Regions from separate parts of the Pectobacterium quasiaquaticum genome, predicted to be linked through region 1. Evidence: riboswitches for the same ligand, from Rfam matches in the RefSeq annotation. Region 1 holds a riboswitch; each other region holds the start of a gene.
The links. Region 1 has a riboswitch for thiamine pyrophosphate ahead of thiC (phosphomethylpyrimidine synthase ThiC). Riboswitches for the same ligand answer to the same signal wherever they lie in the genome.
Positions count from the first base shown of each region.

Region 1 (4,530 bases):
TTATGCCCCCCGTCCTTCAATCATCTTGAGCAACGTCGCAGTGGCTTGCCGCCAGTCTGGTGCCTGAGTAATAGCGCTGACGACGGCAATACTGCCTACGCCCGTTTTCAACACCGCAGGCACTTTGTCGATGCTGATGCCGCCAATTGCAACCGTGGGAAAACGGTCTTGCAGATCGGTGATGTGGCGCGTCAGTTCGGCCAGTCCCTGCGGCGCTGATGGCATGTCTTTGGTTTGGGTTGGGAAAATATGCCCCAGCGCGATATAGGACGGGTTGATTGCCACCGCACGCGCCAGCTCACGATCGTCGTGCGTGGAGACGCCTAACCGCAGGCCAGCTTGTTTAATCGCGGCTAGATCGGTGGTGTCCAGATCTTCCTGCCCCAGATGTACGCCGTATGCCTGATGTTTGACGGCCAATCTCCAGTAGTCATTGATGAAAAGCTGCGCCTGATAGCGGCGACCCAAGGCGATCGCCTTGATCACCTCGGCTTCAGCTTGTTCATCTGACCGATCTTTGATTCTCAGTTGGATCGTTTTTACCCCGACGCTGAGTAGTCGTTCGATCCATTCCACGTTATCGACAACGGGATACAGCCCCAGCCGCTGCGCCGTTGGGGCAAAAGGCGTCGAGTCCGTCATTTGCTCTCCTCGGTTTGCAGGCTGGTGGCGCTGTGATAAAGCTCGCTGCCGCGAGAACGGAATTCCTGCGACATCTGCGCCATACCCACTTCAATCGGTTTGGCTTCCGCTTCCTGTTTCGCCGCGTAGTCGCGTACTTCCTGTGAGATTTTCATCGAGCAGAATTTGGGGCCGCACATGGAACAGAAGTGGGCGACTTTACCGGATTCTTGCGGCAGTGTTTCATCGTGGTAGGCGCGGGCCGTTTGGGGATCGAGCGCCAGATTAAACTGGTCTTCCCAACGGAATTCGAAGCGCGCTTTTGACATGGCGTTATCACGGATCTGCGCGCCAGGATGGCCTTTCGCCAAATCGGCGGCGTGGGCGGCGATCTTATAGGTAATCAGCCCCTGTTTGACGTCTTCTTTGTTCGGCAAGCCAAGATGTTCCTTCGGCGTCACGTAGCAGAGCATCGCGCAGCCGAACCAGCCGATCATGGCGGCACCGATGCCGGAGGTGAAATGATCGTAACCCGGAGCGATATCGGTAGTTAGCGGGCCGAGCGTATAGAATGGCGCTTCGTGGCAGTGCTCCAGCTCTTCGGTCATGTTGCGGCGAATCATCTGCATCGGAACGTGCCCGGGGCCTTCGATCATTACCTGAACGTCGTATTCCCAAGCGATTTTGGTCAGCTCGCCCAGCGTATGCAGCTCGGCAAACTGGGCTTCGTCGTTGGCGTCCTGAATGGAACCGGGACGTAAGCCGTCACCCAGCGACAGCGCGACGTCATAAGCGGCGCAGATTTCACAGATTTCGCGAAAATGCTCGAACAGGAAGCTCTCTTTGTGATGCGACAGGCACCACTTCGCCATAATGGAACCGCCGCGTGAGACGATGCCGGTCAGGCGTTTGGCCGTCATCGGCACGTAGCGTAACAACACGCCAGCGTGGATGGTGAAATAGTCCACCCCTTGCTCGGCCTGTTCCAGCAGCGTATCGCGGAACATTTCCCAGTTCAGGTTTTCCGCCACGCCGTTCACTTTTTCCAGCGCCTGATAAATCGGTACCGTCCCGATTGGCACGGGGCTGTTACGCAGAATCCACTCGCGGGTTTCGTGAATATAGCGACCAGTGGAGAGATCCATCACCGTATCCGCGCCCCAACGGGTAGACCAGACCAGCTTTTCCACCTCTTCTTCGATGGAGGAGGTCACGGCGGAGTTGCCGATATTGGCGTTAACCTTCACCAGAAAGTTGCGACCGATAATCATCGGCTCTGATTCTGGGTGGTTGATGTTGGAAGGGATAATGGCGCGACCGGCGGCCACTTCCTGACGGACAAATTCCGGCGTGATGTTCTCCGGCAGTAGGGCTCCGAAACTTTGCCCCGGATGCTGCTGGCGCAGCACCTCACCGCGAATGCGTTCGCGTCCCATATTTTCGCGAATGGCGATAAATTCCATTTCCGGGGTAATGATCCCCTGTCGGGCATAGTGGAGCTGGGTAACGCGTTGGCCTGCTTTGGCACGCAAAGGTCGTGGCAAATGTTCGAAACGCAGATGATCCAGACCGGCATCCGCCAACCGCTGTTGGGTGAAATCAGAACTGACGCCGGATAGCGACTCGGTGTCGTGACGTTCTGCAATCCAACTGGCGCGCAGCTTCGCTAGCCCAACGCGGACATCGGGTTGCGCAGCGGGGTCGCCATAAGGCCCTGACGTATCGTAAACCGGGATTGGCTCATTGGGCTCGTATTGGGGGTTGTCTTTACTGCCGCCGAGTAACGTCGGGCTAAGCTGAATTTCTCGCATTGGCACGTGGATGTCATCACGTGAGCCCGCAAGGTAAATGCGTTTGGAATTGGGAAAGGCGGTACCCTGTAAGGTTTCAATAAACTGCTGGGCGGCGGCACGCTGTTCACGGCGACCCGATTTTGACGATACTGTTTTTATAGACAAAGGTTCTGTAGACATAGCAAGTTCCTGTAAGACGTAAAGGGAAGATTGCTTGTCTGGAGCCGGAGGGAGTAATAATGATATTGGGCGTCAGAGCAGGTATGTAGGAATACGCAGCCTTGGGCTCAATAGGGGGGCATTACTCTTGTTCCCTTCGCAGGTATTAACCCGATCAGGTTCCGCGGATCCCGAATTAACGGTCTCAGCCTGTGCGCTCATAAGTTTCGTCATAACGATTGATTTCGTAAAACAAAACACGAGCACGCTAGGCACTCCGACAAGATATACCCGTCTCTTAAACGGGCCAATAAAACCCCTACACTGTATGTCGGCAAAACGCGGATGTCAAAGCGTGCCGCTTTTGCTTTTACAATGTGTGATGATGTCCTGAAATAACGTCAAATGACGGCTATTTGTCGTAAACCTGCTGAATCATTCTGTCTTCTAACGTAAAACGTTCCTCCAGCGCTTCGCCGACGTGGGAGAGTGCCTGCTGGAATTCGAGGCAGTTATCATGGTCGATGGCTGCCGCCAGATGGCTATCGTAAAACGTCATAATTTGCTGCGTGTTATTTTGCAGGGCGAAGTCGAGCTGGGTGGAAAGCGCTAATACTTGTTCGCTGTGCGTCGCTGCTTCATGCAGCATTTTTTCGTATAAATGAAAGTGGCCGGTAGAAAGATAGTCCACCAGATTCTGGCAAAAATTATCCAATGCCTCTTCATCCAGAAGAGAAAGCGTTTCCTTATTCGGCTTGATGCCAACCAGATGATAGTAAGCCACCAGAAGCTGCTTACGCGCTTGTAGCCATTGGTCGATTAACGCATTATTGCCACCAACGTATTCAGTTAGACTTTGTAGCTGGTTTAGCATTGTTGACTCCGTGAACGGTAAGAAATAACTGAAATCCCAGTTATAAAACTTATGTAATCACTCTGAATGTAAAATGCCAGTGAAGTGGCAGTGGAGCAATAAAAAGATATGGAACAGACGCTAAAAGGTGATGAAACCGGCTGGTGGGTGGTTAGCGACGCGGTACAAATCTGGCTCCCTCAGGGAGTACTGCCGCGCGGAACGGCTATGGCGTGGTCGTTGCAGGGGAAAACGGCTCGCCAAATCGGTGAATGGCAAGGACTGCCTGTCTGGTTGGTGTGCCAGGGCCGCGATACCGATATGGCATCGGTTCGCCAACTGCTCGATCAGGACGTGGATTTATTCCAACTGGCAGGGCGAGGCGTACAGTTGGCTGAGTTCTATCGTTCTCATCGTTTTTGTGGTTATTGCGGCCATGATATGGTGCGGAGCAAAACGGAGCTGGCGTGCTTATGTCACCACTGCAAAGAGCGCTATTATCCGCAGATCGCGCCTTGCATCATCGTCGCGATTCGCCGTGGTGATGAGATTCTGCTCGCGCAGCACAATCGGCATCGCGGAAACATGTACACCGTACTGGCTGGGTTTGTCGAAGTGGGCGAAACGCTGGAGCAGACGGTCGTGCGTGAGGTAATGGAAGAGAGCCAAATTCAGATAAAAAATCTGCGCTATGTGAGCTCGCAGCCTTGGCCATTCCCTCATTCTCTGATGATGGCGTTTATGGCCGACTATGCAGGTGGTGAAATCAAGCATGATCCGAAAGAGCTACGTGACGCGGGCTGGTTCCGTTATGACCAACTCCCGCAGTTGCCTCCACCGGGCACCGTGGCGCGTCGGCTTATTGAAGATACGGTGGTACTGTGCCGCACTTATCACGAGAACGAAGGCTGACGTGGTACTCTTTGCGTCATAAAGCGTTTGCCTTATAACGCATCCGTTTCATCACATCTATCCGGTGTAGAACCGCCGTGAGGTTGAAAGGAAAAGAACATGACTGATCTGAAAAACGATCGCTATTTGCGGGCGTTATTACGCCAACCCGTTGATGCCACCCCGGTGTGGATGATGCGTCAGGCGGGGCGT
Region 1 covers NZ_CP065177.1:241,785-246,314, forward strand. Annotated here, with positions in the region: gene thiE (thiamine phosphate synthase) at 1-642, opposite strand; gene thiC (phosphomethylpyrimidine synthase ThiC) at 639-2,594, opposite strand; TPP riboswitch at 2,709-2,863, opposite strand; gene rsd (sigma D regulator) at 2,986-3,447, opposite strand; gene nudC (NAD(+) diphosphatase) at 3,556-4,338, shown strand; gene hemE (uroporphyrinogen decarboxylase) at 4,438-4,530, shown strand, end outside.

Region 2 (4,530 bases), 1.0 Mb from region 1:
AGGATAAGATAAAAAAAAGAAAAATCAGTGCGATCGCATCGGTATAAAATCCAGGATTGTTGTGCAACTGCTCCTGAAAATCTCGATGCTTTAAGAACAGGACATTAAATATAACGATCAGTGCTGACAATAACAGGGCGAGCCTTATGGAATAAGACGACTTCTTATTTTTATCAATAAAATCATGATCATATTGTTTAAAAGGCATCGCTCACCTCCTCTTGTATCACTTTTTAATCCTATCATGAAACAGATAGAACAGATTCAGTATTATGCTAACTGATGGGGTACTCTAGAGAATGACTGACGTAAGGCGGGCAGATGCTGCAACAGCAGACGCCTGATTACTCAGGCGTCTTTACCGATTAAAAATCGGCTCTCAGTACCACGCGGTAGCGGGCCTTGCCGTCACGTACGTGCTGGATGGCATCATTGATTTTCGACATCGGGAACAGTTCCGTCTGCGGCTTCACGTTGGCACGCGCAGCGAGCTTCATCAGAGAACGCAGCTCATGCGGTGAACCGGTAGAAGAACCGGAAACGCTGCGGTCCCCCGCGATAAGCGTGAAGGCTGGAACGCTGAATGGCTTCATCACCGCGCCGACGGTATGGAACTTCCCGTTATAGGCGAGCGCATTGAAGTAGGGTTGCCATTCCAGATCGACGCTCACGGTGTTGATGATGAGATCGAACTGACCTGCCAGTGCGGTCAGCGCCTGCGGATCGCGACTGTTGACGACCTTATCAGCACCCATCGCCAGCACTTCCTGCTCTTTGGCTGGGTTAGAACTGAACGCCGTGACTTCACAGCCCATCGCGTGCAGGAGCTTAATCGCGATGTGACCCAGACCGCCGATACCGATCACACCGACGCGGCTGGTTGCGGTGATATGGTGCATTAACAGTGGTTTGAACACGGTGATGCCGCCGCACAGCAACGGACCTGCCGATTCGATATCAATTGAGTCAGGAAGCGGGATAGCCCACTGCCAGTTTGCGCGAATCTTATTGGCAAAACCGCCTTTATTCAGAATTGTCGGCACGCTGCCTTGTTGGCAGTTGGTTTGGCTACCGCTGATACAGGCATCGCAGTGCCCACAGCTGCGTGCTGTCCAACCAATGCCGACGCGCTGACCCACCTTTAATCCTTTGCTTTTCGCCGCGTCACCCAACGCGTGTACACGGCCAATCACTTCATGCCCGCCAACCAGCGGATAGCTCGATATACCCCATTCGTTATCGATCATCGACAGGTCGGAATGGCACACGCCGCAGTAATCAACCACGACTTCGACGTCTTCCGCCTGCAGCTCACCCGCATCAAACTCATACAACTCCAGCGCTGCGCCTGCTTCCGGTGCGGCATAACTCTTTATCATCGTCATCACAATTTCCTCAGTATGGGTTTGATTAACCAGTCTAAAGGGTTATGACGTTTTTCTCTATGTCACAATGTGCCTGTGGTTTTTCATTTTGTATCAGGTGGGGAAGGGAGCGGGCAGCGCTTGCTTTGCGTTACCCACTTACTTATGCTGCAAAGCGTAGTACATGACTCGGGGTGCCCTTCTTTGTGAAGGCTGAGAAATACCCGTACCACCTGATCTGGATAATGCCAGCGTAGGGAAGTCACGGTATGCCCCACCGGTTGCCGCCTTCTTCCACGCCGGTTGGGAGACTTATGAACACGCGACCCACCGACTTTTCTGCCGCTCAGGCAGCAACATCACTCACTCAATTCCGTTCTGCGTCGCCGGCAATGGTGGTCGATCCCGAAGAAGCCGCGCAGTTCAGCGTGGTGGCCGATGCGCTGCTGATTAATGTCGGAACGCTGGAATGCACGCGTGCCGAGGCGATGCGCGCGGAGGATCTGGCATGAAGCGTATCAATGCGTTGACAATTGCGGGCACCGATCCGAGCGGCGGTGCGGGGATTCAGGCGGATTTAAAAGCCTTTTCTGCGCTGGGCGCTTACGGCACCTCGGTCATTACCGCGCTGGTGGCGCAAAATACGCGCGGCGTGCAGTCCGTCTACCGGATTGAACCGGATTTTGTCGCAGCGCAGTTGGATTCTGTGCTGAGCGATGTGCGTATCGACAGCGCCAAGATTGGGATGCTGGCGCAGACCGATATTGTTGAAACCGTTGCCGAACGCCTGCGTCGTTACGCGGTTCCTTTTGTGGTGCTGGACACCGTGATGCTGGCGAAAAGTGGCGATCCGCTACTTGCGCCCGAGGCGGTGGAATCGATCCGCCGTGAGCTGCTGCCGCTGGTGTCCCTGATTACGCCCAACTTGCCGGAAGCCGCCGCGCTGCTGAATACGTCACCCGCCGCTAACGAACGGGAAATGCGTGAGCAGGGGGAAGCGCTGCTGGCGATGGGCTGCCAGGCGGTGTTGATGAAAGGCGGCCACCTCAGCGAAGCGGAAAGTCCGGATTGGCTGTTCAGTCGACAGGCTGAGCCACAGCGCTTTAGCTCTCCGCGTGTGAATACACGCCATACACACGGCACGGGCTGCACGCTCTCTGCCGCGCTGGCGGCACTGCGACCGCGTCATAATAGCTGGGGCGAAACGGTCAAGGTCGCGAAGGACTATTTACAGCAGGCATTACAGCAGGCCGACACGCTGGAGGTCGGGCACGGCATCGGCCCTGTTCATCACTTCCATCGCTGGTGGTAAAACGCACATGCAACCTGAAATATGGCGGGTATAAGTAAATTGACTTGTACTTTACGTGACACATTTGCCAGTAATTTCAAACTAAATTAAGCGTATTCGGCATAGACAGTGCGGGGGCAACCGGTTACTTTGCTGTGAATTCTTGGCGTTAATGTGAAATAGGATGTGGGGATAACATATGGCAGGTTCTGCGCGCAGTGCGATGGCTGCCAAGGCGCTTCAGACGATACTCAATATCGGCCTGTTGGTGCTGGCAATTATTCTGGTGATTTTTTTAGTCAAGGAAACGTTCAATCTGGCGAAAGTGCTGTTGATCTCCAACGAGAAAGATTCCTCCTATCAACTGATAGAAGGCATTGTGATCTATTTCCTGTATTTTGAGTTCATTGCGCTGATCGTGAAGTATTTTCAGTCCGGCTATCACTTCCCGCTGCGCTATTTTATCTACATCGGCATCACGGCCATCATTCGCCTGATTATTGTCGATCACAAAAGCCCGTCGGATACGCTGGTGTATTCCGCAGCGATCCTGCTGCTGGTGGTGACGCTGTACCTGGCAAACAGTAATCGCCTTAAGCGAGAGTAGTAGAAACAGGAATAGTTGAAACGCGCCGCTATTCCAGCAGCGAGCATTGGGGCGGCAGCCGACAGTGAATCGCGGCGGGAAGCACCTCGATATGGAAGCGTTTGGCGGTGAGCGGCTCGCCGTCCAGATTAAACGTCATATCATCTGGGGCGGTGATCTCCAGCCAGGGCAGGATAGCGGAAATCATGTTCTGGTTTTCGCTACCGGTAAACCAGGCCTGCAACATATTCGGCAGCAACTCGGTTGCCGACAGTACGCTTAGTTCCAGTAGCCCGTCGTTGACCAGCGCCTCTGGGCAAAGCTGCTGCCCGCCGCCAGCCTGGCGGCCATTTCCCACCGCGATAACCAGCGTATCTCCCGACCAGTGAAAATCCGGTCCGCGTATCTCACAGCGTTCAGCTTGAAGCATGTCCATGCGGAAGAGCGCGTGCAGCATGTATGAGGCGCTCCCGAGCGCGGCCTTCATCTTGGCTGGTGTTTCGGTGGTGATGCGCGTGGCAAATCCGCCCGTCGCCATGTTGATGAAGTAATGGCTGTCGTTCACCTTGGCGATATCGATCGCGCTGGCGCGGCCTTTGATAGCCAGCGTTAGCGCGTTGTGCATCTCCATCGGAATCTGACAACTGGTGGCAAAATCGTTGGCCGTACCCAGCGGCACAATTCCCAGACACGGACGCACCGCTTCCGGCTGCACCGCTAAGGCGGCGGCGACTTCATTGACGGTGCCGTCGCCACCAGCGGCAATCACATTATCCGCTTTGAGCTGGATCGCTTCTTCTACATAGCGTTTAGCATCACCGTATTCCCAAGTCACGCGGACATGCAGCGTATAGCCCTCCTTGCGTAGCTCATCAATGGCTTCGCGAAGTTCTTCATTACCTGCACTTTTTCCATTCAGAATCAGCAGCGTCACCGGATTTTTTTCCATGACCTATTTTCCTAAGCAGGATAGTGGAATTAATAATAGTCACTAAATCGGCAGGTAGAAATCAGAAGAGTCGATGAATGTTTGCGGCGAGAAAAGGAGGACGCGGAAGAAAAAGAAAAGCCAGCTCAAGGGAGATTGAGCTGGCCAAGGAGGTGGTTCCTAGTAGTATCACTACGCTTATTTTTCGTTCTATGTTTCTCAGCGACGCAATATTAACCACAAGGTCAGCGAATTGATGTGATCTGTTTCTAATATTCGTTAAAAAACCCTGAGTTTTGTAAAGATACCTGTGGGGGGACGCGCTTATTCGTAGCGGGGAAGCGGCAGTGATAGGGGGCAT
Region 2 covers NZ_CP065177.1:1,262,030-1,266,559, forward strand. Annotated here, with positions in the region: gene IG609_RS05790 (GGDEF domain-containing protein) at 1-208, opposite strand, end outside; gene ahr (NADPH-dependent aldehyde reductase Ahr) at 366-1,385, opposite strand; TPP riboswitch at 1,545-1,641, shown strand; partial or broken gene IG609_RS05800 (hydroxyethylthiazole kinase) at 1,679-1,861, shown strand; gene thiD (bifunctional hydroxymethylpyrimidine kinase/phosphomethylpyrimidine kinase) at 1,873-2,676, shown strand; gene psiE (phosphate-starvation-inducible protein PsiE) at 2,855-3,262, shown strand; gene yegS (lipid kinase YegS) at 3,291-4,190, opposite strand.
Region 2: another riboswitch for thiamine pyrophosphate. It lies ahead of IG609_RS05800 (hydroxyethylthiazole kinase); the one in region 1 lies ahead of thiC (phosphomethylpyrimidine synthase ThiC).

Region 3 (4,530 bases), 970 kb from region 1:
GCTTAAGAAAATAGGACGATGTGGAAACTGCCAAGGCAAAGAGCAGTAAAACACCAGAAAAAACAACGATAAAAAGCGGAGTTAATTTGATGTTATGCAATCCAGAAGCGGAATGCTGGAGTTCTGGTTTTTCGTAAATAGCTATTGACTGATAAGGAATATCGCTCATTTTTACATCCGTCGAGTTATTCAAAAAATTGCTGTGAAGTAAATTGTCGGTAAGCAAGAAAAAACAAAATGCCGCCACATGTTACATAACATTTAAAGATTGTGATAATGTGCGTTAAAGACAAGATAAAAAACAGTGGCGTATAAGAAATAATTTTATACATAGGAGCGTCATCACAAAAAATCGCTATGATTTCAACGGAAATAGTTTCAAAAAAAACAGTTTATAATTGGAATCATTACGCTAACTTAATGAACTATTTTAGTCATTATTATTACATTAATATTAATTATTAAAGAAAAAATAAATTAGCGAACTCATTCTTTTTTATTGAAAAAAATACGATTTGACATTCAACATTATTGATTGATTTATTATTTCGTCATTCTGAATATAAAAGCATCACGTAAACAACGCCGCTGCGACCTCACTACCCTGCAAACCACCCGCAGCAGGTAAACACCATAAAAAAAGCCAGCGAAAAACTCGCTGGCTGGTGAAACGTCACCATTACTCAGAATAAATTGTTTCGCACCGCCTAAAGCCAATGACGGTACTCGTCGTCAGACATGTCTTTCAGGTGCCACTGCGTCGCCTGCTGTAGTAATGCAATACGCTGTTGGGTAGACATCCATCGCAACCACTTTGCTTTACAGGTCGATAAGTAGGTTTGATAGAACGGGTACAAACGGGAAATCGCCATCAGCTACCTCCTCTCTTTTCTTGTTGCAAAGTATCGGCGTAATATAGGGAAAGATAAATTGATGACTTTAGTGCTGGGAGTTCCTCTTTTATGTCTTCCCCTCGATTGCAACAACAGTTCATCCGCCTGTGGCAGCACTTTCAGGGGCAAACCACCGACACCACGCTGCAAGAGTTGACCGGGGTGTTGAACTGTTCCCGCCGCCATATCCGCTCATTGCTGAACGCGATGCAGCAAGAAGGTTGGCTGATCTGGCAGGCAGAAGCCGGCAGGGGAAAACGCTCTCAGCTATCGTTTGTTTATACCGGACTGGCGCTACAGCAGCAGCGCGCTGAGGATCTGCTGGAGCAGGATCGCATTGAGCAGCTAGTGCAGTTGGTGGGTGACAAAGAAGCAGTGCGCCAGATGTTGCTAGCCCACCTTGGGCGGAGCTTCCGGCAGGGGAAACACATTCTGCGCATCCTCTATTACCGTCCTTTACGCAATTTACTGCCCGGCTCGGCGCTACGGCGTTCAGAGATGCACATTGCCCGACAAATTTTCAGCGGACTCACCAATATAAATGAGGAAAATGGGGAAATTGAGCCCGATCTGGCTCATCACTGGCAGATGATCTCCCCCCTGCATTGGAGATTTTATCTGCGTCCGGCCATCCGCTTCCATCACGGTCGCGAGCTCACGATGGAGGATGTCATCACCTCCCTCAAGCGCCTCAGCGCCTGGCCACTGTTTGCGCACCTTGAAACCGTCATATCACCGATGCCCTTCGTGATTGATATTCGGCTAAACAGCTCGGATAAATGGCTGCCGTGGCTATTGGGCAGCGTGCACGCCATGATTTTGCCGCAGGAATGGCAAACGCTCCCCGATTTCGCTCAACACCCGATTGGTACCGGTCCTTACGCCGTGGTGCGCAATAACAGCAACCAGTTAAAGATCCGCGCCTTCGATGATTATTTTGGCTATCGGGCGCTAATTGATGAGGTCAATATTTGGGTCTTGCCCGACGAGCCAGAGGAGATGCCGGTATCTATCCAACTCCAGTCTGACAATTCTCGTCACGAACAGCTGGAAAGCCGGATGGAAGAAGGCGGCTATTTCCTGCTATTCGATAAGCGTTCGCCGTTAGCATCACGACCGGAAGCTCAGCGATGGCTCAGGCAGGTATTTAACCCTATTTCGCTACTCAACCACGCCAATATCAGCAACCAGCGTGACTGGTCTCCCGCCTACAGTTTGCTACCGCGCTGGCACCATCACCATCCCGATGTACCGCAATCCATGCCGAAAGGGCTAACGGACGTCACGCTCACGTTCTATCAGGCACACCCTGAATATCGGATATTAAGCGAGATAATGCGCACACTGCTGGCACAACATGGCGTCACATTACATATTCAGACGGTCAGCTACGAAGACTGGTATCAGGGCAATGCCGACAGCGATATCTGGTTTGGTAGCCTGAATTGTTACCTGCCTATCGAATTCTCCCTATTCGCGATGCTCTACGAACTCCCGCTGGCACAGCACTGTCTGGATGACGATCTGCATGCAGACGCACAGCAGTGGCGTAACCACACGCTGCCGATGGCAGAGTGGTGTGAAAAGCTGATCGCCAGCGGCCAACTGCACCCTCTTCTGCATCACTGGCTACAGCTTCAGGGGCAGCGCAGTATGCGCGGCGTCAGGATGAATATGCTCGGCTGGTTTGATTTTAAATCTGCCTGGTTCGCACCGCCGGAACGCTGAGAGCCTTTCGCTGCCCGACTTAACCCTTTACAATGTGCCGTTCTCAACGGGGTGCGGAAAATTTTTCGCTGAGAAGATACCCGTCGAACCTGATCCGGTTAATACCGGCGAAGGGATTTGAGAGTGCTGCTCATTGCTGCCTCAAAGTCCTTTGCCACCCTATGATTCTCAGGAGTGCAAAGTGTTAAATCAATTATTACCGCGTTCAGCCACCGTGCTGAAAACCAGCCTGTCTTGCCTGCTACTGCTCTCTGCTTCGGCGTTCGCCAAGCCTGCGCTTACCGTATATACCTACGATTCATTTGCTTCCGAGTGGGGTCCAGGCCCTGTCATCAAGACCGCATTTGAAAAAGAGTGCGAGTGCGAACTGAACTTCGTCGCGCTGGAAGATGGTGCCTCGCTGCTGAACCGTCTGCGTATGGAAGGCAAGAACAGCAAAGCGGATATCATTCTGGGGCTGGACAACAACCTGTTGCAGGCGGCGGAACAAACCGGCCTGTTTGCGCCACACAATCTGGACACCCGCGCCGTCACGGTGCCGGGCGGCTGGAACAATAAGACGTTCGTGCCTTATGACTACGGCTATTTCGCGTTTGTGTATAACAAAAACACGCTGAAGAACCCGCCGAAAAGCCTGCATGAGCTGGTGGACAGCAACGAACCGTGGAAAGTGATCTATCAGGATCCACGCACCAGTACACCGGGACTGGGGCTGCTGTTGTGGATGCAGAAAGTGTATGGCGACGATGCGCCGCAAGCCTGGCAGAAGCTGGCGAAAAAAACCGTTACCGTCACCAAAGGCTGGAGTGAAGCCTACGGTCTGTTCCTGAAAGGGGAAGCGGATCTGGTGCTGAGTTACACCACGTCGCCGGCCTATCACATCATTGAAGAAAAGAAAGATAACTACGCGGCAGCGACCTTCAGCGAAGGGCACTATCTGCAAATTGAAGTCGCCGGACAGCTGGCTTCCAGCAAAAATCCCGAGCTGGCAAAACGCTTTATGCAGTTCATCCTAAGCCCAACGTTCCAGCAGGCGATCCCTACCACAAACTGGATGTATCCGGCGGTTAAAACCGATCTGCCAGCAGGCTTCGCGACGCTCGCGGTGCCGGAAAGAGCCATGCAGTTCAGCGCGCAGGAAGTAACCGATCAAAGGACGCAGTGGATTCAGGCATGGCAACGCGCCGTCAGCCACTGATCGGCGGACGTCTGTGGCCGGGGCTACTGGCCACCACGCTGTTAATTTCCGTTGCCGCACTGGCTTTCGGCGCTCTGTGGCTACAGGCGCCCGAAAGCCAGTGGCGCACGCTATGGCATGACAGCTATCTCTGGCATGTCATTCGGTTTACCTTCTGGCAGGCCTTTCTCTCCGCGCTGTTTTCTACCGTTCCAGCCATGTTTCTCGCCAGAGCGCTGTACCGACGACGCTTTCCCGGCCACCGCTGGCTGCTGCGCCTGTGCGCGATGACGCTGGTGCTGCCCGTGCTGGTTGCCGTTTTTGGCCTGCTCAGCGTTTACGGTCGCCAAGGCTGGCTGGCTTCTGCGCTGGGCTGGTTTAACCTGAAATATACATTTTCGCCCTATGGGTTGCAGGGCATCCTGCTGGCGCACGTCTTCTTTAATCTGCCGCTGGCAACCCGATTGCTGTTGCAGTCGCTGGAAGGCATCGCTACCGAGCAACGTCAGTTGGCCGCGAATCTGGGTATGAACAGCTGGCAGCATTTCCGACTGCTGGAATGGCCCGCCCTGCGTCGGCAGATTTTACCCACTGGCGCACTGATTTTTATGCTCTGCTTCGCCAGCTTCGCCACCGTGCTGTCGCTGGGCGGCGGCCCGCAGGCAACCACCATTGAGCTGGCTATCTATCAGGCATTAAGCTTTGATTACGATCCGGGGCGCGCAGCGCTGC
Region 3 covers NZ_CP065177.1:3,735,988-3,740,517, forward strand. Annotated here, with positions in the region: gene IG609_RS17075 (methyl-accepting chemotaxis protein) at 1-169, opposite strand, end outside; gene sgrT (glucose uptake inhibitor SgrT) at 708-872, opposite strand; gene sgrR (HTH-type transcriptional regulator SgrR) at 963-2,621, shown strand; TPP riboswitch at 2,659-2,755, shown strand; gene thiB (thiamine ABC transporter substrate binding subunit) at 2,836-3,819, shown strand; gene thiP (thiamine/thiamine pyrophosphate ABC transporter permease ThiP) at 3,795-4,530, shown strand, end outside.
Region 3: another riboswitch for thiamine pyrophosphate. It lies ahead of thiB (thiamine ABC transporter substrate binding subunit); the one in region 1 lies ahead of thiC (phosphomethylpyrimidine synthase ThiC).